Linked DNA regions of Thiocapsa rosea. The main gene of each other region encodes a partner of the protein of the gene in region 4 in a complex. Links are inferred from orthologs where the notes say so. Each region holds a gene or a part of one and is shown on either strand. Other genes may lie near its edges.

Region 1 (7,453 bases), 4.6 Mb from region 4 along the record:
CAGGCGCCGGCCACGCCCGCGAGCACGCCGAGCCCGAGATAGGCCAGGGTCAGCACCGGCTCGACGCGCAGCTGCGGGGCGACGCCTCGAAAGAACCCTGCGCCCAGATCGCCGCCGATCAGACTGAAGGCCAGCGCGGTCAGCAGATAGGCCAGGATCACGCCGATCACGCCGCCGACCAGCCCGAGCAGTGCGCCCTCCGCCAGCAACCCGCGCCTCAGGCTGCCGCGGTCGAGCCCGAGCGCGCGCAGGAAGGCGAATTCGCGGCGCCGTCGCACGACCGCGAGCCACTGGGTCGAGAAGACCAGGAAGCCGCCGGTCAAAAGTGCGATGGCCGCCAGCATGGTGAGATTGACCCGATAGGCGCGCGACACGCCCGTGACCTCGGAGGCGGTCTCCTCCGGGGTCAGCAGGGTGACGCCCGGCGGCAGCAGGGAGCGCAGCTGCTCCTGCGCCGGCCCGCGTTCGATCCCCGGGGCGAGACGCAGGTCGATCCGGGTCAGGAGACCGATCCGATCGAAGGTCTGCTGCGCGCCGGCGATGTCCATCACGGCCAGCACCTGCCCGACGCCGGCCCCGGGCACGGCGCCTGCGACCCGCAGACGCGCCTCGCCGAGTCCGACCTGGACCGCAACCGCATCCCCGGCATCGAGCCCGAGACGCGTGCCCGCGGCAGGGCTCAAAAAGACGGCATCGGGTTGGAGTGCAGCCAGTCGATCCGGCCGATCCGCGTCGGACCCTTCGGCATCGTTGCTATCCGCTGCTGCCGTCACGCCGACGGGCAGCAACGAGGGCGTGACCTGCGCGACGCGAAACAGATCGATCCCGAACACCCGCAGCGTCTCGTCGCGACCCGGCAGCCGGGCTTGAATCTCGAGGAGCGGACTCGCCGCGGCCACCGTCGGATGCAGGGCGATCCGTGCATAGACCGCATCGTCGAAGCCGCTGCGCGGTCCGACCACCTGAAGATCCGCCTCGCCGCTCAGCAAGCGCATCCCGCGGCCGAGCTCGTCGAGCGCGGCGGCATGGATGAGCTGCACCGCCAGCCCGAGCGCCACGCCGAGCGCGATTGCGAGCAGCGACAACGCGGTCGCGAGGCGTCGGCGCCGAAGACTGGCGAGAAAGACATGCCGCACTGCAGCGCCGGTACCGGATCCGAGGAGGCCCATCGTCTTATCCCGCATCCTCGACCAGGCCGCTCGCGGTCAGCCGCAGGATCCGGTCGGCATGGGCGGCCGCCGCGCGCGAGTGGGTGACCAGGATCCCGATCGCTCCGGCGTTGTGGATGCCCTCGAACAGCAGCTTGAGCACGCCCTGTGCGCGTTCGGGGTCGAGGTTTCCGGTCGGCTCGTCGCAGAGTACGACCGCCGGCGCGTGCACCAATGCGCGTGCGATGGCGACACGCTGCAGCTCGCCGCCGGAGAGATGACGCGGCCAGTCGTCGCCGCGCCGACCCAATCCGACCCGCTCGAGCATGGCGCGGGCGCGCCGGTCGGCGACGGCCTCCTTCTCGTCGAGCAGCCATAGCGGCAGGGCGACGTTCTGGGCCAAGGTCAGATGCGGCAGGACATGGAACGCTTGGAACACGAACCCCAGCTCGCGCCGACGCAGCCGCGAGCAGGCGTCCTCGTCGAGCGCGGTCACCTCCGTGTTCCGCAGTCGGATGCGACCGCCGTCGACCGGCTCGAGACCCGCGATGCAGTTGAGCAGGGTCGACTTGCCCACGCCGGACTCGCCCATCACGGCGACCGACTCGCCCGGCGAGAGGGCCAAGGAGACCTGCTCGAAGAGTGGGTGATCCAGGGAGGTGTCGAAACGCTTCGAGAGGTTTTCGATGGACAGCATCGGTGATCGATCGTGGTGAGTGGTGAGTGAATAAAAACGAGATCTTGAACAGTGATTTAAACCGCGCCCAACGCGGTATGCGATGTTTTTGGATGGGGTCGGCCCCGGCAGACTTGATGACCGCTGGAGCTGGCGCGGTTTAAAGTATTAAAAAATATATAAATTTTAAACCGCGTCTCTGCTAAGGACTGTGGATGCAAGAAACCTTGAACTCACTCGAAAATCAGCATCTCGCTCTGGATGCGGTTTAGATGCCGGGACGCCGAAAAGCCGGCGCGTACTGAGTACACATCAGGGCATGGGCGGGCGCCATTCTATCCGGTATCGGGTCGAGGCGGCCCGCGAAAACCCTTTGCGTCCTTCGCGCCTTTGCGTTTCAAATTGACCCGCTTCCGCCGGCTGCCGACAGCGATCCGAGCCGCAGCCGATGCGACTAAGGAGATGATCCATGAGGGTTCAGGTCCTGCAACACGTCCCGTTCGAGGACATCGGCGCGATGGCGCCTTGGTTGGCGTCGCGTGGCGTGACCCCGGCCTACACGCGCTTCTATGGCGACGGCCTGCTCCCGCCGGTCGCCGGCCTCGACCTGGTCATCGTGATGGGCGGTCCGATGAGCGTCAACGACAAGGCGCAGTTGCCTTGGCTGCGCGCCGAGAAGCAGTTTTTACGCGAGGCGATCGCCCACGGGGTTCGCGTGCTGGGGGTCTGCCTTGGTGCGCAACTGATCGCCGACGCACTCGGTGCCCGCGTCTATCCCAACGTCGAGAAGGAGATCGGCTGGTTCCCGATTTTTGGGGGTTCCGAGGACGCCGCCCCGGGTGAAGCTTGCTGCCGCTTTCCGGCCGAAAGCCGGGTCTTCCACTGGCACGGCGAGACCTTCGATCTACCGCCCGGCGCAGTGCGACTGGCGCGCAGCGCGGCGTGCGAGAATCAGGCGTTCCGCATCGGCCGACAGGTGGTCGGGCTCCAGTTCCACCTGGAAACCACGCCGGAGAGCGCCGCGGCGATCCTCGATCACTGCAGGGACGAGTTGGTTCCCGCACCTTGGATCCAGTCCGAGGCGGCCATTCGCGGGGTCGATGCGGCCGTTTATGCCGAGGCCAATCGTCTGATGGGCACAATCCTGGATGATCTCGTCGGATCGGCGAGCCCCTGATTCGGCCAAGTGACGGATCAAAATGAAGTGTTTCATGTTGATTCCGGATCGCTGCCGAGTGTCCCCGAGTCCCCGTGATTCCCACGTATCGATGCCGCACCACGAGCTTCAACCATACCGGAAGAGGTGACACACCGATGGAGATCCCGAGCTTCCTCGTGCAGTGGCCGTTGCAGGCCGTGCTCGCGATCGTTGCGGGCCTCATCATCCTGATCGCTCCGCGTGTTCTCAACTACGCCGTGGCGACCTATCTGCTCGCAATCGGGGCCCTCGGGCTCCTGCTGGTCTACCAGGGGCAGGCCATGAAGGCGCAGACCATCATCGCGCTGGTCGCCGGTGTGCTCATCTTGGTTAAGCCCAACATCCTCAACTATGTCATCGGGATCTATCTGATCCTCGTCGGATTACTCGAGGCCGGTGTCATTCGCGTCTAAACCGCGTCCGGAGCGGTATGCGTCGTTTTTGGATCGAAGATGCCTCGGCGAGATCTTTCAACGTCCGAGCTGACGCGGTTTAGGATTTTAAAAAACCAAGAACTTTAAGCCGGACCCCGCTGAGGTTCGGGGAGTGCGCTCACCATTGGACTCGCCCGGGACTCAGCATCTCGCTCCGGACGCGGTTTGATCGTTCATGCGGTGCGGGTCGATCGCCCGGCAGGGCGCTTCGCTGCAGCCTTGCGCGTCGTTACGCTGCGTGCCGGCAACCCGAGGATCGTCGATGACGGCTTGAACTCGCGGGACGGCAATGCCAGACTCCCGCAGCTTCCAACGACGATCCTGTGGTTATGGACCTGAACTTTCTCGACTTCGAACAGCCCATCGCCGAGCTCGAGGCCAAGATCGAAGAGCTGCGGCTCGTCGGCTTCGACAACGAGCTGAATATCCAAGAAGAGATCGAGCGGCTTCATACCAAGTGTGTCGCGCTGACCGATTCCATCTTCTCCGCGCTCAGCCCTTGGCAGATCTCGCAGCTCTCGCGGCATCCGCAGCGGCCCTATCTTCTCGACTATGTGCGGCGGATCTTCGACGAGTTCCATGAGCTGCACGGCGATCGGGCCTTCGCGGACGATCCCGCCATCATCGGCGGGTTGGCCCGGATCGGGGGTCGGCCGGTCATGGTCATCGGCCATCAGAAGGGCCGCGACACCAAGGAGAAGATCCTGCGCAACTTCGGGATGCCGCGTCCCGAGGGCTATCGCAAGGCGCTGCGTCTGATGGAGATGGCCGAGCGCTTCGACCTGCCGATTCTCACCTTCATCGACACGCCCGGTGCCTATCCGGGTGTCGGTGCCGAGGAGCGCGGCCAGAGCGAGGCGATCGCACGCAACCTTCGCGAGATGTCCAGGCTGCGCACCCCCATCCTCTGCACGGTCGTCGGCGAGGGCGGCTCGGGAGGCGCCTTGGCCATCGGTGTCGGCGACTGGTTGGGCATGCTGCAGTTCAGTACCTACTCGGTCATCTCGCCCGAGGGCTGCGCATCGATCCTCTGGAAGAGCGCCGACAAGGCCCAGCTTGCCGCCGAGGCGATGGCCATCACCTCGGACAAGCTGCTCGAGCAGGGTCTGATCGATCAGATCATCAAGGAGCCGCTCGGCGGCGCCCACCGCAACCCGGAGGCGACCGCGGCCTCGATCAAGGCCGCCTTGGTGGCGCGTCTCGACGAGCTGTGCGGGACCGACCCGGATGTCCTGATCGCCGGGCGTTACAAGCGCTTGATGGGCTACGGCAAGTTCAAGGACGAACGCCCGGCGCCGCGGTGAGGCCATGACCGGGCGTGTCCCGGAGCGCTTGGCCGAGGCGCTGTGCCGACTCGGCCCGTTCGGAGACTGCTGGGTCGCCTTCAGCGGCGGAACGGATTCGACGGCGTTGCTTCACGCCGCTGCCGCCCGAGCCGATGACGTGCCCGGCACACTGCGGGCGATTCACATCGACCACGGTCTCCAACCCGACTCGCCCCTGTGGGCCGATCACTGTCGCCGCATCTGCGACGTACTCGGGGTGCCTCTCGTGGTGCGCTGTCTGCATCTCAAACCCATCCCCGGAGAGAGCCTCGAGGCGACGGCGCGCGAGGCACGCTATCGCGCGCTCGCCGCGGTGCTGCGGCCGGGCGATCTCATGCTGACGGCCCACAATCAAGACGATCAGGCCGAGACGCTGCTGCTCGCACTCTTGCGCGGGAGCGGGGTGCACGGGTTGGCGGCGATGCCGCGCGAGTCCGAGCTTGGCCAGGGCCGTCTGGTGCGGCCACTGCTGGATGTCCCGAGGGCGACGCTGGCGCAATATGTCCGCTTCTTCGGGCTGTCGTGGATCGAGGATCCGAGCAACGCATCGCTCCGGATGGACCGCAATTATCTGCGCAACAGGGTTGTCCCCGTGCTGAGGGCGCGCTGGCCGGGACTCTCCGCGACCCTCTCCCGCAGTGCGGGTCATTGTGCCGAGGCGGCTCACCTGGTTGATGGTCTGGCGTCGGAGCTGATGGACAGGTGCGCCGGCGCGCATCCGGGCACACTCGGGATTCGGGCGCTCGGCGGGTTGGGGGGCTCGCGACGCAAGGCCGTATTACGCCTGTGGCTGCGTCGCCGCGGCTTCGCGCTGCCCGACGCGCGCCATCTCGAACGCATCCTCGACGAGGTCCTTCCGGCTTGTGCGGATGCCGATCCGCTGGTCGCCTGGTTCGGTTGCGAGGTACGTCGCTATCGAGACGACCTCTTCGCCCTCGCGCCCTTGCCGCCGCCTCCCGGCGCATTGATGATCCGTCGAGCGCCGAGCGGGGTACCGCCCGTGCTCGCGCTTCCGAAGGGGCTCGGGTGGCTGCAATGGGCGGACGCGAGCGGCGGCTCGGAGCAGGCGAGACGGGCGGAGATGGCCACAACCACAAGGGTGTGCTTCGGCTCGATCGGGCAGACCTGCCGGCCGCGGCCGACATCCCGCCGCCGTACCCTCAAGAACCTCTTTCAGGAAACCGGGATCCCGCGCTGGTTGCGCCCCTACGTCCCCTTGGTGTTCTCGGGCGAGACCCTGATCGCCGTGGCCGGTGTGTGCGGATGCTGCGACGAGTCACGGGACCAGGCTGCACATGAGATACCGCAATGGCTCGGCCATCCTTGGGAAGACCTCGGTCTCTTTCGACATCGGGCCGAGTGACCGCTGCGCCAGGCACCACAACGGCAATTTCCGGTCGCACAAAGGGCGTTGTCACGCACGAGGCCGAAAACACATCCGACCCGAGAGGATCGCTCGGCACGCGACTCAGTAGAGTGCATTCATCATCTTGGCGCGATACCCGGCGACCAGGTCGCCGCCGCCGAGCAGATCGAAGACTGCAAGCATCCCTTTGCGTCCGGCGTCGTCCTGAAACGCGCGATCGCGTTTCATGAGGGTCAGTAGATTTTCGAGCGCGGACGCGTAATCACCGCGCAAGACCTGGTGCGCGGCGAGCTGGTAGCGGGCCAGGCTGTCCTTGGGGTCCTCGGAGAGTCGCGCGATCAGCTCCGCTTCCGGCGGTGCATCCTCGAGCGCCGTCGCGAACCGCAGCTGTCCTCGCAGCGCCAAGACCTCGGGCTCGCCTGCAAGCTCGATCGGGAGCTTGTCGATCGCCGCCTGCGCCTCGGCGATCTCGCCCTGTGCCGCCAAGAGTTGAAGCTCGGCGAGCGCCAGGCGTACATTCTCCGGATCCGCCTCGCGTGCCCGATCGATCAGGGCTCGGGCACCGGCGAGATCGCCCGCCACCAGCAGACCCTGCGCCTGAGCCAAGAGCCCGTCGGAGGCGCGCGGGATGTGCCGGTCGAGAAATTCGCGGATCTGACCCTCGGGAAGGGCGCCCATGAATTGATCTACGGGGCGCCCGGACTTGAACAACTGCACCGTCGGAAGGCTGCGGATACCGAACTCGGCGGCCAGTGCCTGTTGCTCTTCGGTGTTGACCTTGGCCAGAATGAACCGCCCGCGGTACTCGGCGGCCAGATTGGCGAGGATGGGCATCAGCATGCGGCAGGGCGCACACCAGTCGGCCCAGAAGTCGACGAGAACAGGGCGGTCGAACGAGCCATCCAGGACAACCGCCTGAAAATTCTCCGCCGTAACGGTCACAATATTCGGTGAATCGGCCATGATCGGGACACTCCTGAAGACGGATCGGATGGCGTGGATCTAAACCGCGCCCAGAGCGACATGCGTCTTTGTCATGTTGTGTCGGGCTCACGGATGTTTCCGACCTTTATGGAGACGCGGTTTAAAATTGAATATCTTTGAATATCTTAAACCGCGCCAGCTCCGACAGTCATCGGAGCTGGCGCGGCCGAGACCTTCCAACAAACGACGCATACCGCATCGGGCGCGGTTTAACAGTCGAACATAACTGTCGGATCAGGCCGATTCAAGCCGATCGAGCCGGGTATCCGGATCCAACCGCAAGGAGTTATCGCCATGTCCGAATCGCTTCACGTTGTTTGCC
Region 2 (7,452 bases), 3.6 Mb from region 4 along the record:
GAGGATGAAGGGGTCATCCAGCTCGGCGCTCTGGCTCTGCTGATTGTTGATGAAGTAGGGCGAGAGGTAGCCGCGATCGAACTGCATGCCCTCCACAACATCCAGCTCGTTGTGCAGGGAGGTGCCGTCCTCGACGGTGATGACGCCTTCCTTGCCGACCTTCTCCATCGCCTCGGCGATGATCTGGCCGATCGACTCATCCGAGTTGGCCGAGATGGTGCCGACTTGGGCGATCGCCTTGCTCTCGGTGCAGGGCTTGGAGAGGTTCTTGAGCTCCTCGACGGCGGCCTCGACGGCCTTGTCCATGCCGCGCTTCAGGTCCATCGGGTTCATGCCGGCCGCGACGGCCTTCAAGCCTTCGCGGACCATGGCCTGAGCCAGAACGGTCGCGGTGGTGGTGCCGTCGCCGGCGATGTCGGAGGTGTGGGAAGCCACTTCCTTCACCATCTGGGCGCCCATGTTCTCGAACTTGTCGCTGAGTTCGATCTCTTTGGCGACGGACACGCCGTCCTTGGTGACGGTCGGGGCGCCAAAGGACTTCTCCAGGACCACGTTGCGGCCCTTGGGACCCAGCGTGACCTTCACGGCGTTGGCGAGGATGTTGACACCCTCCATCATACGGGCACGGGCTTCACCGCCGAACTTGACGTCTTTTGCACTCATAGTGTTGATCCTTGATTCGATGCTTTGGAATTCGATGCTGTAGGGGATGCGGATCGAGCCAGCACGGCTCGCTCACGGGGCTTACGGCTGGCTTGGATGCGGGCTTCCCGGAGGGGAAGCACTCGGCATCAGCCTTCGACGACACCCATGATGTCTTCTTCGCGCATCACCAGGAAATCGTTGCCGTCGAGCTTGACCTCGGTGCCGGAATACTTGCCGAACAGGACGCGGTCGCCGACCTTCACATCCAGCGGACGGCTCTCGCCGTTGTCGAGGATCTTGCCCTTGCCCACGGCGATGATCTCTCCCTGGATTGGCTTCTCGGTGGCGGAGTCCGGGATCACGATGCCGCCGGCGGTCGTGCGCTCTTCTTCCATGCGACGGACAACAACGCGGTCGTGCAGGGGACGAATCTTCATGTGGTGGTCTCCTCGTGCGGTTGACGGGTTCGGAGCGCAGGTGAGCAGTCCGTTTCGGCCCGCTCTGTTAGCACTCATCTCAAACGAGTGCTAATAGTAGAGCCTTATCCTCGTCTGTCAAGCGCCGGAGGGTTCGACGGGCCTCAATCTTCGCGGCGGTAGTCGCCCTCGATGACCCTTGGACCCTCGGCACCTCCGGGAGGCGTGCCGGGCCGGACCGGGATCACACGGACATAGCGCCCGACGATCCAATGCCGCAGGGGCGGGACGAGCAACAAAAACCCGATCGTGTCGGTCATAAAGCCCGGAAGGAGCAGAAAGAGTCCCGCAACGAGGAGCAGCGCGCCGTCCAAGACCTCCAAGGCAGGCACTTCACCGCGGTCGGTCATCTCGCGCACCCGCATGAGCAGGCCGAAACCTTGGTGGCGGACCAGCCAGATCCCGACGATGGCGGTGAGGATGGCCAGGGCGATGGTCGGAAACGCCCCGATCTCGGAGCCGACCTGGATCATGATGTAGATTTCGATCATCGGAATTCCGATGATGATCAGTAGAAACAAAAAAGGCACGATAATGGTCTCCCGAAGTGGTCGGTCGGTCCGCGCTCGGTCGACCGAGTTCCCTTAAACCGACAAACATTATGGTAGAAGTAGGTCGATCCGTTGCAGGATAGTGGAACCCCGAACCTTATGAAACGCCGCCGAGCCGCCGCATGACGGCAGACCATCGCCTGATCTTCTGTACCTGCCCCGACGAGACCACAGCCGGGCGTATCGCCGAGGCGTTGGTTGACGAGCGCCTTGCTGCCTGCGCGAATCTGCTGCCGGGCATCATCTCGATTTACCGTTGGGCGGGGCAGATCCAGCGCGATCCCGAGGTCTTGATCCTGATCAAGACGACGACCGAGCGCGTCGCCGCATTGACCGAGCGCCTGCGCGAATTGCATCCCTACGAGATTCCGGAAATTATCGCGGTCCCCGTTACCGAGGGACTCCCCGACTATCTGAGCTGGGTAACGACATGCACCGACCACAACGACTGAGCCCCTGGATCGGGGCCGCCGTCGAACGGCGCCAAACCGCCATCGACAACACCGCCACCGAACAAGAGGATCCGGAGCATCGGCCGTCGCGCGTGACATCCACCGCGAGACGGCTCTTAAGCGTCGCCTTGGCCTGGTTGCTCCTCGCCGCGGCGGCGCCGACAGCGCTGGCGGAGGACGAATTCCTGATGCCCGATCAGGCCTTCCGCATCTCGGGCGAGGCGGACGGACCGGACGCGGTGCGGGTGCGTTGGGAGATCGCCGACGGCTACTACATGTATCAGAGTAAGTTCGGGTTCCAGGCGGACACCGTCGGGATCTCGACCGGCGGCCCGCAGATGCCCGCCGGGCAGACCAAGGAGGACGAGTTCTTCGGCAAGGTCCAGGTCTACCGCGACAGCGTCGAGATCCGGGTGCCGGTCACGCGCGCGACCGGCGCAGGCAACTTCCTGACCCTCGAGGCCACCTCGCAGGGCTGCGCCGATGCCGGGCTCTGCTACCCGCCGCATCGCCAGCGCCTGTTGCTCGAGCTGCCGGAGATGGCTGCCGCAATGCCTGCCGCCGCCGAGACCGTCACCGCCGCCGAGGCCCCGTTACCGATTCAGGGCAAGCCATCTCCGAAGGCATTGGCGGGCTTCGGCCAGTCGCTCGGCCTGGGTGCGGACGACGACATCCTCCCCGCCGAGGAGGCGTTCCTCTTCTCGGCCGAGGTCGCCGGCCCGGACCGGCTGCAACTGACCTGGGACGTCGCCGAGGGAACCTATCTCTACAGTCACATGCTCGAGCTCGCGCTCGAGGACGGAAGCGAGGTCGCCATCGGGCCGTTCGAGCGGCCCGTCGGCGACATCAAGAAGGACTCCATCCTTCCCGACGGCAGCGTCGGCGATATCGAGGTCTATCACGACCGGGTCGATCTGACCCTGCCCCTGCTGCGCGGGTCGAGCGAGCCGACCGAGGTGACCCTGGTCGCCAAGTACCAAGGCTGCGCCGAGATCGGCATCTGCTATCCGCCGCAAACGCAGAGGGTGACCTTGAGCTTGCCGGAGGCGCTGGTGACGGCGGTTCTGCCGACGGCCGCAGCGGCGGCCACGACGGTCGATGCGACGCCGGCAAATGCCGAGTCGGTTGTGGACGACACGGTCTCCGAGCAGGACCGGATCGCTTCCGTCCTCGCCAACAGCGGTGTGTGGGTGGTGATTGCGGCCTTCTTCGGGTTCGGGCTCTTGCTCGCTTTCACGCCCTGCGTCTTCCCCATGATCCCGATCCTCTCGGGCATCATCGCCGGACAAGGCCCGAACATCACCACGCGCAAGGCATTCACGCTCTCGTTGGTCTATGTCCTGGCGATGGCCCTGACCTATACGGTTGTCGGCGTGCTGGCGGGGCTCTTCGGCGCGAATCTGCAGGCCGCCTTCCAGAACCCCTGGGTCCTGACCTCCTTCGCGTTGATCTTCGTGCTGCTCGCGCTGTCGATGTTCGGCTTCTATGACCTGCAGCTGCCGTCGAGCTTTCAGTCCAAGCTTGCCGAGATCAGCAACAAGCAGGAAGGCGGCACCCTGATCGGCGTGGCCATCATGGGCCTGCTCTCCGCGTTGATCGTCGGACCCTGCGTGGCTCCGCCGCTCTTCGGCGCATTGATCTACATCAGTCAGACCGGGGACGCGGTGCTCGGCGGCATCGCCCTGTTCGCGCTGAGTATGGGCATGGGCGTGCCTCTGATCGCCATCGGCACCTCGGCCGGCAAGCTGCTGCCGCGCGCCGGCGGCTGGATGGATGCGGTCAAGGCGGTGTTCGGTGTCGCCCTGCTCGGCGTGGCCATCTTCATGCTCGAGCGGATCCTGCCGCCGGCGGTCGCGATGCTGCTGTGGGGGCTGCTGCTGATCTGCTCCGCGGTCTACATGGGCGCATTGACCCAACTGCCGCAGGCTGCAAGCGGCTGGAGCAAGCTCTGGAAGGGGCTCGGCGTCTTCCTGCTCATCTACGGCGCGCTCATGCTGCTCGGCGCGGCGGCCGGAGGGAAGGACACGGTCCAGCCGCTGCGTGGGCTCGCCGTGGGCGGCGGCGGTGGTGGCGCCGCGGAGGCGGTCTTTACCACCGTGAAGACGGTCGAGGATCTCGATCGCGAGGTCGCCAAGGCCGGGGCGCTCGGCAAACCGGTCATGTTCGACTTCTATGCGGACTGGTGCGTGACCTGCAAAGAGCTGGAACGCTACACCTTCAGCGATCCCGCCGTGATCGCGGAGATGGGCCGGTTTGTCCTGCTCAAGGCCGACGTCACGGCCAACGACGCGGATGATCAGGCCCTGATGAAGCACTTCGGCATCATCGGGCCGCCCGCGATCCTCTACTTCGACACCGCCGGGCAAGAGCTCAAGAACTATCGTTTGGTCGGCTTCAAGCCCGCCGATGCCTTCGTCGAGCACCTGCGCAGAGCCGTGCCATGAGCGCCGTTCGGGTTGGGATGGTCATTCTGCTTGCGGGTGGGATCAGTGTCGGGGCCGCCATCCTCGGCCAACGCTGGATCGAAGCGCCCAAGCGCGATGCGGGATTGTCGGTCCGCCAATCCGCGCCTCTTCAGACCTTGCCCGACTTCGGCCTAACCGACCTCGCCGGGCTGGAGGTCAGCAGCGAGGCGTGGGCCGGCAAGGTCGTGGTGATCAACTACTGGGCAAGCTGGTGTCCGCCCTGCGTGCGCGAGATGCCGCTCTTTATTCAAACCCAGGAGGCGCTGGGCGAAGCCGGCGTGCAGGTCGTCGGGATCGCCGTGGATCGCCTCGAAGACGTCGAGAAGTTCGTCGCCGACTACCCGGTCAACTACCCGATCCTGATGGCCAACCCGGAGGCGGTGGCCCTTTCCAAGCGTCTCGGCAACCGGGTCGAAGGGCTGCCCTTCACGGTCATTTTCGACCGCCGCGGGCGCCGCGTCTTCAGCCGCACCGGCGAGATCACGGCCGCCGAGCTCAAGGTCGAGCTCGACGCGCTGGTCAAGGCGGAGGATCGTCCGGCACCCGACGAGGACGCGTCTTAGCTGGACAACATCGCGTAAAATCCGCACAATTCGCGCCGATTTGCTGCCGATCCCAAAAGGACCGGCGGGTACACTGAGTCTCGGACGCGTTGGAGCACATTGACCGGATGGCGGCGATCCTGGTTCTGAACGGACCCAACCTCAACCTGCTCGGAACCCGCGAGCCGGAGCATTACGGCCGCACCACGCTGGCGGAGATCCACCAGGGCCTGGAGGATGCGGCTCGGGCTCAGGGCTTCACGCTGGAGTGCATTCAGAGCAACGCCGAGCACGTCCTGATCGAGGCGGTCCACCGTGCCGCGCACGACGGGGTTCGCTTCATCATCCTGAATCCCGCCGCCTTCACCCACACCAGCGTTGCCCTGCGCGATGCGCTGCTCGGGGTGGGGATTCCCTTTATCGAGGTGCACCTGTCCAACGTGCACGCCCGGGAGCCGTTTCGGGCCCATTCCTATTTCTCCGACATCGCCGTCGGGGTGATCAGCGGACTCGGGGCCGAGGGCTACTTTTCAGCATTGCGCGCGGCGGCCGGTCGGCTCGCGCCGGACCTTTCCAACGAGAACCATTGACCATGGATATCCGCAAGGTAAAGAAGCTGATCGAGCTGTTGGAGCAATCCGACGTCGCCGAGATCGAGATCCACGAAGGCGAGGAATCGGTCCGCATCAGCCGACACGGCAGCGGCGCCATGCCGATGTACATGCCTCAAACCATGCCGATGGGCATCGGCGCCGCGCCGGCTGCGGCGTCGGCAGCCGGAAAGGCATCCGATGATGACGATGCCGAGGAGATGGAAGGCGAGGTCGTGCGCTCGCCGATGGTCGGCACCTTCTATCGCGCGCCGTCTCCCGGCTCCAAGTCGTTCGTCGAGGAAGGCCAGACGGTGAAGTCCGGCGATACGCTCTGCATCATCGAGGCGATGAAGATCCTCAACCAGATCGAGTGCGAGCAAGGCGGTACCATCAGACGTATCCTGGTCGAGAACGGTCAGCCGGTCGAATACAACCAGCCGCTGTTCGTCATCGAATAAGGGCGGAGGGCAATGCCCCCGTCGTCAAGCGTAGGCGCCCTCCCCCGGTGCGCCTCGCCTCCTCCAGCAAAGACATCGCCACCATGCCTGCAATGATCGAGAAGGTCCTGATCGCCAACCGGGGCGAGATCGCGCTCCGGATCCTGCGCGCCTGTCGCGAGCTGGGCATTAAGACGGTCGCGGTGCACTCCGAAGCGGACCGCGACCTCAAGCACGTCCTCTTGGCCGACGAATCGGTCTGTATCGGCCCGGCCGCATCGTTGCTCAGCTATCTCAACGTGCCGGCCATCATCAGCGCGGCCGAGGTGACCGACACGGTCGCCATCCACCCCGGCTACGGTTTCCTCTCCGAGAACGCCGATTTTGCCGAGCGGGTCGAGCGCTCCGGCTTCATCTTCATCGGCCCGCGACCCGAGACGATCCGCCTGATGGGCGACAAGGTCTCGGCGATTGCCGCCATGAACAAGGCCGGCGTGCCCTGCGTGCCCGGCTCCGATGGCCCGCTCGACGACAACAAGAAGCGCACCCTCGAGATCGCCCGCCAGATCGGCTATCCCGTCATCATCAAGGCATCCGGCGGCGGCGGCGGCCGCGGCATGCGGGTCGTGCATTCCGAGGCGACCTTGCTGAACGCCATCTCCCTGACCAAGGCGGAGGCGGCCGCGGCCTTCAACAACGACATGGTCTACATGGAGAAATATCTGGAGAACCCGCGTCATGTCGAGTTCCAGGTGCTCTCCGACCAGCACGGCAACGCCATCCATCTCGGCGAGCGCGACTGCTCGATGCAGCGCCGCCACCAGAAGGTTGTCGAAGAAGCGCCCGCGCCCGGCATCACCGAGGCACAACGCCGCGAGATCGGCGAGCGCTGCGCGGAGGCCTGCCGCACCATCGGCTATCGCGGCGCCGGCACCTTCGAGTTCCTCTACGAGGATGGCTGCTTCTATTTCATCGAGATGAACACGCGCGTGCAGGTCGAGCACCCGGTCACCGAGATGATTACGGGCGTGGACATCGTCAAAGAGCAGATCCTGATCGCCGCCGGCGAGCCGCTGCGCTACAAGCAGGACGACATCGTGATCCGCGGGCATGCCGTGGAGTGCCGTCTCAACGCCGAGGACTCGGAGACCTTCATGCCGAGCCCCGGCAAGATCACCGAGTTCCATGCCCCGGGCGGCCCCGGCGTGCGGCTCGAAACGCACATCTATACCGGCTACACGGTGCCGCGCTATTACGACTCCATGATCGGCAAGCTGATCACCCACGGCGA
Region 3 (7,449 bases), 3.6 Mb from region 4 along the record:
TCCTGAATCCCGCCGCCTTCACCCACACCAGCGTTGCCCTGCGCGATGCGCTGCTCGGGGTGGGGATTCCCTTTATCGAGGTGCACCTGTCCAACGTGCACGCCCGGGAGCCGTTTCGGGCCCATTCCTATTTCTCCGACATCGCCGTCGGGGTGATCAGCGGACTCGGGGCCGAGGGCTACTTTTCAGCATTGCGCGCGGCGGCCGGTCGGCTCGCGCCGGACCTTTCCAACGAGAACCATTGACCATGGATATCCGCAAGGTAAAGAAGCTGATCGAGCTGTTGGAGCAATCCGACGTCGCCGAGATCGAGATCCACGAAGGCGAGGAATCGGTCCGCATCAGCCGACACGGCAGCGGCGCCATGCCGATGTACATGCCTCAAACCATGCCGATGGGCATCGGCGCCGCGCCGGCTGCGGCGTCGGCAGCCGGAAAGGCATCCGATGATGACGATGCCGAGGAGATGGAAGGCGAGGTCGTGCGCTCGCCGATGGTCGGCACCTTCTATCGCGCGCCGTCTCCCGGCTCCAAGTCGTTCGTCGAGGAAGGCCAGACGGTGAAGTCCGGCGATACGCTCTGCATCATCGAGGCGATGAAGATCCTCAACCAGATCGAGTGCGAGCAAGGCGGTACCATCAGACGTATCCTGGTCGAGAACGGTCAGCCGGTCGAATACAACCAGCCGCTGTTCGTCATCGAATAAGGGCGGAGGGCAATGCCCCCGTCGTCAAGCGTAGGCGCCCTCCCCCGGTGCGCCTCGCCTCCTCCAGCAAAGACATCGCCACCATGCCTGCAATGATCGAGAAGGTCCTGATCGCCAACCGGGGCGAGATCGCGCTCCGGATCCTGCGCGCCTGTCGCGAGCTGGGCATTAAGACGGTCGCGGTGCACTCCGAAGCGGACCGCGACCTCAAGCACGTCCTCTTGGCCGACGAATCGGTCTGTATCGGCCCGGCCGCATCGTTGCTCAGCTATCTCAACGTGCCGGCCATCATCAGCGCGGCCGAGGTGACCGACACGGTCGCCATCCACCCCGGCTACGGTTTCCTCTCCGAGAACGCCGATTTTGCCGAGCGGGTCGAGCGCTCCGGCTTCATCTTCATCGGCCCGCGACCCGAGACGATCCGCCTGATGGGCGACAAGGTCTCGGCGATTGCCGCCATGAACAAGGCCGGCGTGCCCTGCGTGCCCGGCTCCGATGGCCCGCTCGACGACAACAAGAAGCGCACCCTCGAGATCGCCCGCCAGATCGGCTATCCCGTCATCATCAAGGCATCCGGCGGCGGCGGCGGCCGCGGCATGCGGGTCGTGCATTCCGAGGCGACCTTGCTGAACGCCATCTCCCTGACCAAGGCGGAGGCGGCCGCGGCCTTCAACAACGACATGGTCTACATGGAGAAATATCTGGAGAACCCGCGTCATGTCGAGTTCCAGGTGCTCTCCGACCAGCACGGCAACGCCATCCATCTCGGCGAGCGCGACTGCTCGATGCAGCGCCGCCACCAGAAGGTTGTCGAAGAAGCGCCCGCGCCCGGCATCACCGAGGCACAACGCCGCGAGATCGGCGAGCGCTGCGCGGAGGCCTGCCGCACCATCGGCTATCGCGGCGCCGGCACCTTCGAGTTCCTCTACGAGGATGGCTGCTTCTATTTCATCGAGATGAACACGCGCGTGCAGGTCGAGCACCCGGTCACCGAGATGATTACGGGCGTGGACATCGTCAAAGAGCAGATCCTGATCGCCGCCGGCGAGCCGCTGCGCTACAAGCAGGACGACATCGTGATCCGCGGGCATGCCGTGGAGTGCCGTCTCAACGCCGAGGACTCGGAGACCTTCATGCCGAGCCCCGGCAAGATCACCGAGTTCCATGCCCCGGGCGGCCCCGGCGTGCGGCTCGAAACGCACATCTATACCGGCTACACGGTGCCGCGCTATTACGACTCCATGATCGGCAAGCTGATCACCCACGGCGAGGATCGCGAGTCCGCGATTGCGCGCATGTGCAATGCGCTGCGCGAAACCGTAATCGACGGGATCAACACCAACATCAAGCTGCAGCGTTCGATCCTGAGAGACGGGGCGTTTCTGGCGGGCGGGGCGAATATCCACTATCTCGAAAAGAAGCTCGGCATGTAGGACTGAACCGCGTGTCGAGCGACATGGGATGTTCGGGGTCAGGCCAGCCTCGGCGCGATTCGATGGTTTGGCGCGACGCGATTCAGGGAGGTTAAGGTGATTTCCGGGAATAGTCATCCCGACAGCGAGTGCCTGGAAGGCATCGAGTCCTTGATGCCGTCACCCTCTCGTCCATGCCTCTTGGGTTCCCCAACCGGACGCAAGACTTCGGCCCCACACCCGGGTAAGCCGACTTCAGTCGGCCCCCGGGGAGGCGGACTTCAGTCCGCCGTGCGGGCGTGCTCGGGGGGGCCGACTGAAGTCGGCGTACCCGTGCGGTCGCGGTCGGCGACCTGGACACTGCCGATGTGGCCGAAACGATGATCGAGGCTGACAACGACAACGACAACGACAACGACAACGACAACGATAACGATAACGACAACGAGTAAATTTTTTTCCGGATATCACCTAAACCGCGTCCAGAGCGACATGCGTCATTTTCACGTTTCGTTCAGCGTTAGGGGCTTCCTCGATCTTGGCGAGACGCGGTTTAAAAGCAGTGAATGCTTGTGCCGGCTTCGAGGCAGTTGGCTCTCGGGGCAGAATCGGACTCCGCTCGGTCACCACGCAATATAGTCAACTTTCTATCTTCTTAAACACTTAAATCGCGTCCGCTCCGGCGCATGTGGACTCGTACGAGGTCGAGACCGAATGAACACTGCGCATATCCTGCGGGACGCGATTTAAATGGGCTGGCTGCAGCTTTCCATCGAGGTCTCGAAGCCGGATGCGGAGCAGATCGCCGCCTTCCTGGAGGATGCCGGCGCTCTATCCGTGACCCTCGCCGATGCTGCGGACGAGCCTCAGCTCGAGCCTGGGCCGGGGGAAACACCGCTTTGGTCGCAGGTCAAGATCTCGGCGCTGTTCGATGCGGATGCCGAGAGCGAGGCATTGGTCGGCCGCTTGGTCGATCAGCTGGCTCGTGAGCATGGCTCCGGTCGTGCCTGCGCGCCTCTTGTCGAGCGGATCGAGGATCAGGTTTGGGAGCGCGTCTGGCTCGACACCTTCAAGCCGACCCGCTTCGGTCGGCGTCTCTGGGTCTGTCCGCACGGACAGGATCCGGATGATCCCGAGGCCATCGTCGAGGCCGTCGTCGTTGCGCTGGATCCGGGTCTGGCCTTCGGGACCGGGCATCATCCGACCACCGCGCTTTGCCTGGAGTGGCTCGACGGGACCGACCTGGACGGCAAGACGGTCCTGGATTACGGCTGCGGCTCGGGGATCCTGGCGATTGCGGCGCTGCGCTTGGGCGCTGCACGTGCGATCGCCGTCGACCATGACCCTCAGGCGCTGGAGGCGACGCGGGACAATGCCCTCGCCAACGGGGTCGCCGACCGCCTCGCGATCTACGGACCGGACGAGGTGCCCGAGCTGATGGTCGACGTGACCGTCGCCAACATCCTCGCCGAGCCGCTGATGTCGCTGGCCCCTCGGCTCGTCGCGTCGCTGCGGCCCGGCGGCGTGCTGGCCGTCTCGGGCGTACTCGCCAATCAGGTGGAGGGCGTCCGCGCGGCCTATGCCGAACCGATCGCGCTCGCGCCGACACGCCTGCGCGAGGATTGGGCGTTCATCTGCGGGACGCGTTTGTAGGTACGGGGGGGTTGTTCGTTGGCTGGAGCGCGGGGTTCGCTCCGAGGATCCCGACCTCATCCCGGTTCCTTTGAATCGTTTCGAGGCATTGCTCATCGGACCGGCCGGAGCTGGTAGGGTGGACTGCGCTGCGCTTGTACACTCTATCGCCAGGATCAACGACCTCGCCGGTTTGGAAACGAAGGCTCGCTTCGAAACATGCCTGGTTCAATCGCACCGACGGTATCGACTCCTCCCATGCACCGCGCCTTCACCATCGGCCCACACCGATTCGAGAACAATCTAATCCTCGCGCCGATGGCCGGGATCAGCGATCGGCCGTTTCGCGTGCTCTGTCGGCGCCTGGGGGCGGGACTTGCGGTCGCCGAAATGGTCTCGTCGAACACTGCGCTTTGGGGTACGCGCAAGTCGGTGCGGCGGCTGGACTACGCGGGCGAGGCCGGTCCGGTATCGGCGCAGATCGTCGGCGCGGATCCGCTCGACATGGCCGAAGCGGCCCGGATCAATGTCGACCTTGGCGCCGACATCGTCGACATCAACATGGGTTGTCCTGCGAAGAAGGTCTGCAAACGCGCGGCGGGCTCCGCGCTGTTGCGCGACGAGGTCCTGGTCGGGCGGATCCTGGAATCGGTGGTCGCTGCGGTCCCCGTCCCGGTCACCTTGAAGATTCGCACCGGCTGGTCGCCCGAGACCCGCAATGCCGTGCGGATTGCGCAGATCGCGCAGGAGTCCGGGATCGCCGCCTTGACTGTTCACGGGCGTACGCGCGCCTGCAGTTACGGGGTGCCCGCCGAGTACGACACGATCCGTGCCATCCGTGCGGCCGTGTCGATACCGCTGATCGCCAACGGCGACATCGCGAGCCCCGAACGGGCGAAACAGGTCCTGGACTGCACCGGTGCCGATGCTATCATGATCGGACGCGCGGCCCGGGGGCGTCCCTGGATCTTCCGCGACGTCGCGGCCTACCTAACCTCGGGTACCCTGCCGGTCGAGCCGCAAAGGCACTGGATCCATGCGCTCCTGCGCGAGCATCTCGATGCCTTGTATCAGTTTTACGGCGCCCATGCCGGCGTGCGGATCGCACGCAAACACATCTCCTGGTACTGCCGTCACTTACCGGGTGCAGCGGCCTTCAGAGACATCGTCAACGGGACACAAACCCCGGCGGAGCAGTTGTCGCGGGTCGCCGCGTTCTTCGAGCAATGCCCCGAAACGGAGAATCAAGCAGCATGAATTCAGTCGCCTTGGACACTGTATCCGAACCGACATCGACGGGGCTGCACGTGGTGGAGGCGGGTCGCACCGATCCATTGAGCAAGTGTGTGGAGGATGCCCTGCGCTTCTATCTGGAGAACATGGCCGGCCATGACGTGGCCAACCTTTACGCCCTGGTGCTCGAGGAGGTCGAGCGCCCCATGTTCGAGACCGTTCTGGACCACACCAACGGCAACCTGAGCCACGCAGCGAAGATCCTCGGCTTGACGCGTGCCACCCTGCGCAAGCGGCTCGCCGCTCACGGGATCGAGCGCGCGCGCTGAACCCGCATCGTCGGCCGCACCGCCGGCCTCCTTTCAGATCATCAGACCCGGATCGACCCACATGCAATCCATTCATCGCGCCCTGATCAGCGTGTCCGACAAGACCGGCTTGGCCGCTTTCGCCCGCGAGCTTGCAGCCAAAGGTGTGGAGATTCTCTCCACCGGCGGGACCGCTCGACTCCTGACCGAAGAGGGCATCCCCGTCACCGAGGTCTCGGACTACACCGGCTTTCCCGAGATGATGGACGGTCGGGTCAAGACACTGCATCCGCGCATCCACGGCGGAATCCTCGGTCGTCGCGGCGTCGATGATCGGGTCATGCGCGAGAACGAGATCAAGCCGATCGATCTGGTCGTCGTGAATCTCTACCCCTTCGAGCAGACCGTGGCCGATCCGGCCTGCGACCTGGCCACGGCCATCGAGAACATCGACATCGGCGGCCCGACGCTGCTGCGCGCCGCGGCCAAGAATCACGCGAGCGTCACCGTGGTGGTCGATTCGGCCGACTACCCGCGCATCGCCGCCCAGATCGCCGAGCACGGCGGGGTGAGTGAGGCCACGCGCTTCGATCTGGCAGTCAAGGCCTTCGAGCACACCGCCCGCTACGACGGCGCGATCGCGAACCATCTCGGCGCGCGGCTCGCGACCGACGTGCCCGGTGCCTTCCCGCGCACCCTGAGCCTGCAGCTCGGCCGCAAGCAATCCATGCGCTACGGCGAGAATCCGCATCAGAACGCGGCCTTCTACGTCGAGTACGGCGACCTGGAAACCAGCATCGCCACCGCCAGCCAGATCCAAGGCAAAGAGCTGTCCTACAACAACATCGCCGATACGGATGCGGCGCTCGAGTGCGTGAAGCAGTTCTCCGAGGGTCCGGCGTGCGTCATCGTCAAACACGCCAACCCCTGCGGCGTCGCCCTGGGCGCCAACCTGCTCGAGGCCTACGAGCGCGCCTACAGCACGGACCCCGAATCGGCCTTCGGCGGCATCATCGCCTTCAACGGCGAACTCGACGGCGAGACCGCCCGAACCATCGTCGAGCGTCAATTCGTCGAGGTCATCATCGCCCCCCGCGTGACCGCCGAGGCGAGCGCGGCGGTCGCGGCCAAGAAGAACGTCCGTCTGCTCGAATGCGGCGACTGGGACAGCGAGCTGGTGCATCGACTCGACTTCAAGCGGGTCAACGGCGGGCTCCTGGTCCAGGATGCGGACCTGCGTCTGACCGAGTCGCTGAAGACCGTCACCGAGCGCGCGCCGAGCGAGCAGGAGCTGGCTGACCTGCTCTTCGCCTGGCGGGTCGCCAAGTTCGTCAAATCCAACGCGATCGTCTACGGCCGCGACGCCATGACGATCGGTGTCGGCGCCGGCCAGATGAGCCGTGTGAACTCCGCTCGCATCGCCGCCATCAAGGCCGATCAGGCGGGTCTCGTGGTCGCCGGCGCCGTCATGGCTTCGGATGCCTTCTTCCCCTTCCGCGACGGGATCGACCAGGCCGCGGCGGCAGGGATCACGGCCGTGATCCAACCCGGCGGCTCCATGCGCGATGAAGAGACCATTGCCGCGGCCAACGAGCATGGGATCGCGATGGTCTTCACGGGGATGCGGCACTTCAGGCATTGAACCGCGTCCGGCCCGACATGCAGTGTTTTCGTTTCGGCTTGGCCTCGGAGCAACCAACTCACGCCGGAGTCGACGCGGTTCAAGAGATTTTTATTTTTAATGATTTGAACCGCGTCGACTCAGAGTTCTCGGGTCACTCCGACATTGATCTACACCATCACCTCCTTGACTGACACAGGACGCGGTTCAATGGGCATTCATCCGACGGCCATCATCGAAGAAGGCGCCGAGCTGCATCCCTCGGTCAGTGTCGGCCCCTATTCGATCATCGAGTCCGGGGCCGTCATCGGCGAAGGCTGTCGGATCGAGTCGTGCGTGCGCATCTTCGGCACGACGCGGATGGGTGCGCACAACCGCGTCTGTCACGGGGCGACGCTCGGCTCGGAGCCTCAGGATCTCGGCTTCAAGCCGGAGCTTGCGCGCCCGCTCGTGATCGGCGACCACAATCACTTCAAGGAAGGGGTGAACGTCAGTTGCGGCATCAAATCCGAGGCGGGCACACTGATCGGCAGCCAC
Region 4 (7,296 bases):
GACCTGAAACCGGCCCGGCAAGCGCGCCCGCTGCAACCCCGCCCGGATCGCGTTGACCGAGATCGGCAAGCGCGTATGCAAGGCGCGAAGCGCTGCGATCGCCGCCGAGGCGTTGTCGTATTGGAACGGGCCGCGCATCGCCGGCTCGGACAAGGCCAAACGCTGGCCCGAGGGCGCGCTCCAGATCCAGCCTCCGCCATCGCCGAGGGTCCAGTCGATCTCCCGACCGAGCTGTAGGGGCAGACTCCCGCGCTGCTCCGCTTCGGCCCGCAGCCGCGCCGGGGCGTCGCGTTGCCCGATCACGGCCGCACGGCCGGGACGAAAGATCCCGGCCTTCTCGTAGGCGATCTCATCCAAGGAATCGCCCAACCAGGCCATGTGATCCAGCCCGATCGAGGTGACCACCGAGACATCCGCGTCCCACAGATTCACCGCGTCGAGACGCCCGCCGAGACCGACCTCGAGGATCACCACATCGGGCACGCTGCGCACGAAGAGATCGAGCGCCGCGAGTGTGCCGAACTCGAAATAGGTCAGCGCCGTCTCGCCGCGCGCCCGGTCGATCCGCTCGAACGACTCGCAGAGGAGCGCATCGGAGACGTCCTCCCCGTCGATTCGCACCCGCTCGTTGTAACGCAGCAGATGCGGCGAGCTGAAGACCCCGGTGCGATATCCGGCAGCACGACAGATCGCCTCCGCCATCGCGACACAGGACCCCTTGCCGTTGGTCCCGCCCACCGTGACGAGCGGAAACGGCAAGGACGCCGGTCCCAGCCGTGCCCAAACGGCACCCACCCGCTCGAGCCCGAGTTCAATGGCCTTCGGATGCAACTGCATCTGCCAGCTCAACCAGGCATCGAGGGTGTCGAAACGAGTCATGTCGGCAGTCCCGCTGCCGGATCACACAGCCGCGCCGACCGGCATCCCGGACCTCTCAGGGCCAGACACACCGACCTTCTTACACGCATCCCACATCCTGAATCGCGTCCACTCCAAGGCTCGCAGGCACACACGATCCGGCCCCCAAACAGAATCCGTCCAAACTGCACGAGACGCGATTCAGACCGGCACGACGGTGCGGACATACCGCGGCCGATGCGTCAAAATCGCGAGCAGATCGGCGATACGCTCGCGTAGATCACGTCGGTCGATGATCATATCGAGCGCGCCTTTTTCGATCAGGAACTCGCTGCGCTGGAAGCCCTCGGGCAGTTTTTCGTGAACGGTCTGCTCGATGACGCGCGGGCCGGCAAAGCCGATCAGGGCGTTGGGCTCGGCGATGTTGAGATCACCGAGCATCGCGAGACTCGCCGAGACGCCTCCCATGGTCGGATCCGTCATCACGGAGACGAAGGGCAGCGAATGCTCGCGCAAGCGTCCCAAGGCCGCGCTGGTCTTGGCCATCTGCATCAGCGAGAAAAGGCTCTCCTGCATGCGTGCGCCGCCGCTCGCCGAAAAACAGATGTAGGGCGAGTGTTGCTCGAGCGCCGCCTCGACACCCCGCACGAAGCGCTCGCCGACCACCGAGCCCATGGACCCGCCCATGAAACTGAATTCGAAGGCCGAGGCAACGATCGGCTGGCCTTTGAGCCGACCACGCATCACGATTAAGGCATCTTTCTCGGAGGACTGCTTCTGAGCCTGAACGAGTCGGTCTTTGTATTTCTTTAGATCTTTGAACTTGAGCGGGTCCAGAGACTCGAGGTCGAGCCCGATCTCCTCGCGGCCCTCCGGATCGAGAAAAGTCTCGAGTCGGCGTCTCCCGCTCAAACGGTTGTGATGGCTGCATTTGGGGCAGACCTCCAGATTACGCTCGAGCTCCGCCCGATAGAGGATGGCCTGACAGCCCGGGCATTTGGCCCAGACGCCCTCGGGGACTGCCCGTTTGGTGCTGGCGTCGGTACGGATGCGGCTCGGGATCAGCTTCTCGAACCAGCTCATACTCTTGTCCATGGCCTGTTTGATGGTGGCCGTGCGGTCGCCCTTGAGCTCGTCTGCGGTTTGGCCCGGCTTGGTTTGGCCGGGCGCGGATTTCCCGGGTGGGCTCGCGGCGGGCGTGGATGGTTTATCCAAACGCGTCAGCGCGTGGCGAACCCGGCTGGGGGGCTTAGGCGACATGGGCATCCACCTCGTCGATGGCCTGACGTAGACCGGTGAGAAATTCGGCGACAGCCTCCGGGATCCGCTCCGGGGTCGCGGCGAGCGCCTCGATTCGACTCACGATCGCGCTGCCGACGATGACCGCATCGGCGACCCGGGCGACCGAAGCTGCAGTCTCGGCGTTGTTGATTCCGAACCCGACCCCGACAGGGAGCCCGATCAGCGACTTGATCAAACCGACCTTCTCCGCCACCGCGGCGGTGTCCAGGTTCCCGGCCCCGGTCACGCCCTTGACCGAGACGTAATAGACGAACCCGGATGCGACCTCGCCGATCCGCACGATGCGCGCCTCGGTCGAGGTCGGAGCCAGGAGATAGACCAAGTCGAGCCCCTGCGACTTCAGCATCTCGACCAACGCGTGGCCCTCCTCCGGCGGCACGTCCACGATCAGTGCGCCGTCCAGTCCGGCCCCGTGCGCCGCAACCGCGAAGGTCTCGTACCCCATGACCTCGATCGGATTGAGATAACCCATGAGGATGACGGGCGTCTCGGTGTCGCGCTCGCGGAACTGCCGAACCATATCGAGCACGTCGTCGAGCGAGACGCCTGCGGCCAAGGCCCGCTCGGTTGCACGCTGAATGACCGGACCGTCGGCGATCGGATCGGAGAAGGGCACGCCCAGCTCGATCAGATCCACGCCCGCAGCAACCATGGCATGCATCAGAGGGACGGTCACGGCGGGCGACGGATCGCCTGCGGTCACGAAGGGAATGAGCGCGGTGCGACCACGCTCGCGAAGCTGCTCGAAACGTGCGGCGATTCGACTCATAAGACCAACCCGTCGTGACTGGCGACCGTGTGCATATCCTTGTCCCCGCGCCCCGAGAGATTGACGATGATCGTCTGATCCTTGCGCATGGTCGGGGCGAGCTTGTGCACGTAGGCCAAGGCGTGACTGGACTCGAGCGCGGGGATGATCCCTTCGGTTCGGGTCAGGTGATGAAAGGCGCGCAGAGCCTCGTCGTCGGTGACCGAGTCGTAAAGGGCGCGTCCGCTGTCCTTGAGCCAGGCGTGCTCCGGGCCGACACCCGGGTAGTCGAGCCCGGCCGAGATGGAATGGGTCTCGACGATCTGGCCGTGGTTGTCTTCCATCAGATAGGTGCGGTTGCCGTGCAGCACGCCGGGTCGGCCCGCACAGAGCGGCGCGGCATGGCGACCGGTCTGCAGGCCGTCGCCCGCGGCCTCAACACCGTAGATAGCCACATCCTCGTCCCCGATGAAGGGGTAAAAGAGGCCGATGGCGTTGGAGCCGCCCCCCACGCAGGCGACCAAGGCATCGGGCAAACGCCCGCTGCGCGCAAGGATCTGTGCACGGGCCTCGCGACCGATGACCGCCTGGAAATCCCGAACCATCGCCGGATAGGGATGCGGACCGGCAACGGTGCCGATGATATAGAAGGTGTTGTCGATGTTGGTGACCCAGTCGCGCATCGCCTCGTTGAGCGCATCCTTGAGCGTGCGCGAGCCGGAGGTGACCGAGACCACGCGCGCGCCGAGCAGGCGCATGCGATAGACGTTCGCCTCCTGGCGGGCGATATCGACCTCGCCCATATACACGACGCATTCCAGCCCGAGCCGTGCCGCCACGGTCGCACTCGCCACCCCGTGTTGACCGGCGCCGGTCTCGGCGATGATGCGGGTCTTGCCCATCCGTCGCGCCAGAAGGGCCTGACCGATGGTGTTGTTGACCTTGTGCGCGCCGGTGTGATTCAGATCCTCGCGCTTGAGAAAGATCTGAGCGCCGCCGAGTTCGCGGCTCCAGCGCTCGGCGTGATAGAGGGGCGAGGGCCGGCCGACATAGTCCTGCAGGTCGGCATCGAGCTCGGCCTGGAACTGCGGATCGGCCAGGTAGCGCTCGTAGGCGGTGCGCAACTCTTCGAGCGGGTGCATGAGGGTCTCGGGGACGAACATCCCGCCGTAGGGTCCAAAATGACCGCCGGCGTCCGGAAAGTCATAGGCCCCGGGATGCGAGCGCCGCGCACTCGCGGCACCGGCAAAATCCCAGTCGAAGTTATCGGGAGATGTCGACATCGTTCACCCTCTGCATGAAATCACGAATCTTGTCATGGTCCTTGACGCCCTTGGACGCCTCCACACCGCCGCTCACGTCGACACCGAACGGGCGGACCCGGCGGATCGCCTCCCCCACATTCTCGGCATCCAGACCGCCCGCGAGGACGATCGAGGGCGCAAGGGCCGTCGGGATCCGCTCCCAATCGAAGCGCTGTCCGGTCCCGCCCGGGCGAGCCGGATCGAAGGTGTCGAGCAGAAGCCCGGCGGCCTGTCCGTAGCGTCCCTGCTCCTCGGCGAGATCCAAGCCCGGACGCATCCGAATCGCCTTGATCCATCGCCGCCCGAAGGATGCGCAGAATTCCGGGGCTTCCTCGCCATGGAATTGCAGCAGCTCGAGCGGAACCTGGTCCAGGGTCGCGCGGATCTGCTCGGGGGAGGCATCGACAAAGAGCCCGACCGCCGTCACGAAGGGCGGCAACCCGGCGCAGAGGTCGCGCGCGTCCTGTGGCGACACCGCGCGCGGACTCGGCGGATGAAAGACAAAGCCGACCGCGTCGACCCCCGCGGCAACCGCCGCATCCACGTCGGCCCGACGCGTCAAACCGCAAATCTTAACGCGGGTTCTCATGATTGGCGAATGCCGGCTGAACCGCGTCTCTGAGCAACAGAACGACGGGGGTTGGAGCATCGCGCGTCGGGGCGACATGCCAGCGTCAAGTCGACGCGGTTCAGGTGATTACAAACAAGAACGTGGGACATTGTGCTGATCCGTCGATGGTGCGGGTTCCCGACCGGGCGGGAGTCGAAAGCCTTCCGGGTATTCGGCGCGCACGAAGTAGAGCCCTTGGGGCGGTGCGGTCACACCGCCGAGGCGGCGGTCGCGCAGCTCCAGAAGCTCTCGCGTCCAGTCGACCGGCGCCTCGCCGCGGCCGATCGTCATCAGCACACCCGCGATGTTGCGCACCATATGGTGCAAAAACCCGTTGGCGCCAACCCGCAACTGAACGAGGCCATCGATCGCGCTCAACTCCAGATAGTGCAGATGGCGGATCGGGCTCTTCGCCTGACAGGCGACCGCGCGGAAGCTGGAAAAGTCGTGCACGCCGACGAGTGCCTGTCCGGCCTCGTGCATGCGCTCGATGTCCAAGGGCCGGTGGCTCCAGACCGCGCGATCGCGCTGCAGGGGCGAGCGCGTCGCGCGCACCATGATGAGGTAGCGATAGTGGCGGGCCTGCGCGTCGAAACGGGCATGAAACTGCGGGTCGACCGGACAGGCCCAGCGCACGGCGACATCGGGCGGAAGATTGACATTGGTTCCGAGCACCCAGGCGCGCTCGCTGCGCCGCGCCGCGGTGTCGAAATGCACCACCTGCTCGTCGGCATGCACGCCGGCATCGGTGCGCCCGGCACACTGGACGCGGATCCTGTGGTCGGCGACGCGGCCGATCGCCTCTTCGAGCGTCGCCTGTACGCTGCGCACGCCGACCTGGATCTGCCACCCGCGAAACGCCGAGCCGTCGTACTCGATCCCCATGGCGATCCGTTGCGGGTTCCCCGCAACGATCGGCCCCGATGCGTCGGGCTCGGGCGCGGAATCCGGCGCGGAATCCGGCCTCGGCTCGGATGTCGGCGTCGCTGTCGGCACCCTGATCGGCGCCCTTATCGGCACAGGCTCCATCTCGGCATTCAGGCGAGTGTCCTCAGCATGTCCCGCGCCTCGCCGCGCTGCTCCTCGCGACCGTCCGCGATGACTTCTTGGAGGATCTCCCGCGCGGAGGAGACGTCGTCCATGTCGATGTAGGCCCGCGCGAGATCGAGCTTGGTGGCATTCTCGTCCCAGATCCCGGAGTCCATCGCCCATTGCTCGGCGAGTCCCTCGTCCGGGGGCTCGAGCACATCCGGCAAGGGGTCGCCGCCGGGCGCATCGCCCGCAGAAGGAGCCACCGCGTTCCTCGGGAGCGTCAGGCTCGGCAGCGACTCCTCGGGCTGCGCCCTCGACCCGACCACGGGCGGTGGTCCGGCGTCCAGGAAGGCATCGAGATCCAAATCGCGCGAGTCGCGAAGATCGTCCAGCGTCAGGACTAAGTCGGACTCTTCGGGAAGCCCGTCCCGAGGATTCAGATCCTCGGTGCCCGACGGAGCCGCCGGATCCTGCAGAGCCGACAACTCGGGCAGCTCAAGCGGACTGTCCAATGCGGAATCGTCGAACAACAAAGGAAGATCCTCGTCCTGAGACGGCGGGGACAACGTCTCGGCCACCGGGGACGGTGCCGCCGTTCCGCGAGCGGGACCGTGAACGGGAGCGGGAGTCGATCCGGGACGAGGTTTGGACTCAAACTCGTCGAGATCGAGCGTGAAGAAGTCGTTTTCGTCCTCGCGAGGCTCGCCGAAGGACGCATCGGAGGCATCATCCAACGCCGGAAGATCCGGATCGGTTTCCTTCGCAGGGATACCGGTCGCCTCCGTAATCGGCATGGTGGCGCCCGGGTCCCAGGTACCGCCTTGCTCGACCACCGCGGCGATGGCGCTCAGGCGTTGCCAGCGCGCCGGCTCGGCGGTGTCCGCTCCGGTGGCCTTGAGGTGCTGCATAAGCTTGCGCAACGCCTCCGGATTCTCGGATCCGGCATAGACCTCCGCCAGCTTGAATCTCACATCGAGACGTTCGGGGAAGCGTTTTAGCTCGCGCTTGAGCAGCTCCTCGGCCTCCTTGTAACGACCGTAGGCGATATAGATGTCGGCCTCGGAGAGCGCATCGGCCTCGTCGGTCTCCGCCTCGAAATGTCCGAACGCGGTGAGCTGGGAGGACGGCGCCAGCAACCCGGAGTCGCTCTGCGGCTCTTGATCCGTCGGCTCGGGCGCTGCCGGCTCCGGCTCGCTCGGCGGCACGCGGGCGGCGTCGGCCGGCGTCCGGTCCGCAACCCCGGCCGGCGTGGGTTCGGGCGCAACCGGCTCGGACTCCGACTCGGACTCCGGCTCCTGGAGGGTGACGACAGCGGAGTCGATACTCCACTCGTCTTCATTCTCCTCTTGCTCGCGACGACGACGCGCCGAGACCAATGAAAACGCGAGTACCCCCAAGGCGGTCACCCCTGCGAAACCAGCCAGCGGGAGAAGATAGGCATG

The links.
Region 1: the proteins of accD (region 4) and accA are in contact, whole or in part, in a solved structure (PDB 8UXZ), measured with the Escherichia coli proteins. The link is inferred for Thiocapsa rosea from one-to-one orthologs.
Region 2: the proteins of accD (region 4) and accB are in contact, whole or in part, in a solved structure (PDB 8UXZ), measured with the Escherichia coli proteins. The link is inferred for Thiocapsa rosea from one-to-one orthologs.
Region 3: the proteins of accD (region 4) and accC are in contact, whole or in part, in a solved structure (PDB 8UXZ), measured with the Escherichia coli proteins. The link is inferred for Thiocapsa rosea from one-to-one orthologs.

What each region holds. Positions count from the first base shown.
Region 1 is NZ_RBXL01000001.1:730,550-738,002, reverse strand. The notes cover bases 2,801-5,772. They hold accA (acetyl-CoA carboxylase carboxyl transferase subunit alpha), read left to right. Parts: upstream 2,801-3,785; coding sequence 3,786-4,760; downstream 4,761-5,772. Other genes in these bases: tilS (tRNA lysidine(34) synthetase TilS), read left to right, coding at 4,765-5,772; BDD21_RS28490 (DUF3096 domain-containing protein), read left to right, coding at 3,304-3,435; BDD21_RS03225 (type 1 glutamine amidotransferase), read left to right, coding at 2,801-3,001. In the rest of the region: BDD21_RS03235 (FtsX-like permease family protein), read right to left, coding at 1-1,169; BDD21_RS03230 (ABC transporter ATP-binding protein), read right to left, coding at 1,174-1,845; more of BDD21_RS03225, read left to right, coding at 2,294-2,800; more of tilS, read left to right, coding at 5,773-6,144; trxA (thioredoxin), read right to left, coding at 6,250-7,110; thioredoxin TrxC, read left to right, coding at 7,426-7,453. UniProt on the Escherichia coli protein: Component of the acetyl coenzyme A carboxylase (ACC) complex. First, biotin carboxylase catalyzes the carboxylation of biotin on its carrier protein (BCCP) and then the CO(2) group is transferred by the carboxyltransferase to acetyl-CoA to form malonyl-CoA.
Region 2 is NZ_RBXL01000001.1:1,652,075-1,659,526, forward strand. Bases 4,482-7,452 are described here. They hold accB (acetyl-CoA carboxylase biotin carboxyl carrier protein), read left to right. Parts: upstream 4,482-5,723; coding sequence 5,724-6,182; downstream 6,183-7,452. Other genes in these bases: dsbD (protein-disulfide reductase DsbD), read left to right, coding at 4,482-4,568; BDD21_RS07570 (TlpA family protein disulfide reductase), read left to right, coding at 4,565-5,152; aroQ (type II 3-dehydroquinate dehydratase), read left to right, coding at 5,260-5,721; accC (acetyl-CoA carboxylase biotin carboxylase subunit), read left to right, coding at 6,275-7,452. Outside these bases: groL (chaperonin GroEL), read right to left, coding at 1-663; co-chaperone GroES, read right to left, coding at 792-1,082; BDD21_RS07555 (FxsA family protein), read right to left, coding at 1,226-1,612; divalent-cation tolerance protein CutA, read left to right, coding at 1,795-2,124; more of dsbD, read left to right, coding at 2,103-4,481. UniProt on the Escherichia coli protein: This protein is a component of the acetyl coenzyme A carboxylase complex; first, biotin carboxylase catalyzes the carboxylation of the carrier protein and then the transcarboxylase transfers the carboxyl group to form malonyl-CoA.
Region 3 is NZ_RBXL01000001.1:1,657,551-1,664,999, forward strand. The notes cover bases 1-2,968. They hold accC (acetyl-CoA carboxylase biotin carboxylase subunit), read left to right. Parts: upstream 1-798; coding sequence 799-2,139; downstream 2,140-2,968. Other genes in these bases: aroQ (type II 3-dehydroquinate dehydratase), read left to right, coding at 1-245; accB (acetyl-CoA carboxylase biotin carboxyl carrier protein), read left to right, coding at 248-706; prmA (50S ribosomal protein L11 methyltransferase), read left to right, coding at 2,869-2,968. Also shown: more of prmA, read left to right, coding at 2,969-3,771; tRNA dihydrouridine synthase DusB, read left to right, coding at 4,009-5,007; BDD21_RS07600 (helix-turn-helix domain-containing protein), read left to right, coding at 5,004-5,312; purH (bifunctional phosphoribosylaminoimidazolecarboxamide formyltransferase/IMP cyclohydrolase), read left to right, coding at 5,374-6,933; lpxA (acyl-ACP--UDP-N-acetylglucosamine O-acyltransferase), read left to right, coding at 7,123-7,449. UniProt on the Escherichia coli protein: This protein is a component of the acetyl coenzyme A carboxylase complex; first, biotin carboxylase catalyzes the carboxylation of the carrier protein and then the transcarboxylase transfers the carboxyl group to form malonyl-CoA.
Region 4 is NZ_RBXL01000001.1:5,289,358-5,296,653, forward strand. What follows is about bases 1-2,815. They hold accD (acetyl-CoA carboxylase, carboxyltransferase subunit beta), read right to left. Parts: upstream 1,942-2,815; coding sequence 1,060-1,941; downstream 1-1,059. Other genes in these bases: folC (bifunctional tetrahydrofolate synthase/dihydrofolate synthase), read right to left, coding at 1-879; trpA (tryptophan synthase subunit alpha), read right to left, coding at 2,108-2,815. Outside these bases: more of trpA, read right to left, coding at 2,816-2,929; trpB (tryptophan synthase subunit beta), read right to left, coding at 2,926-4,191; BDD21_RS23600 (phosphoribosylanthranilate isomerase), read right to left, coding at 4,172-4,801; tRNA pseudouridine(38-40) synthase TruA, read right to left, coding at 4,910-5,707; BDD21_RS23610 (FimV/HubP family polar landmark protein), read right to left, coding at 5,860-7,296.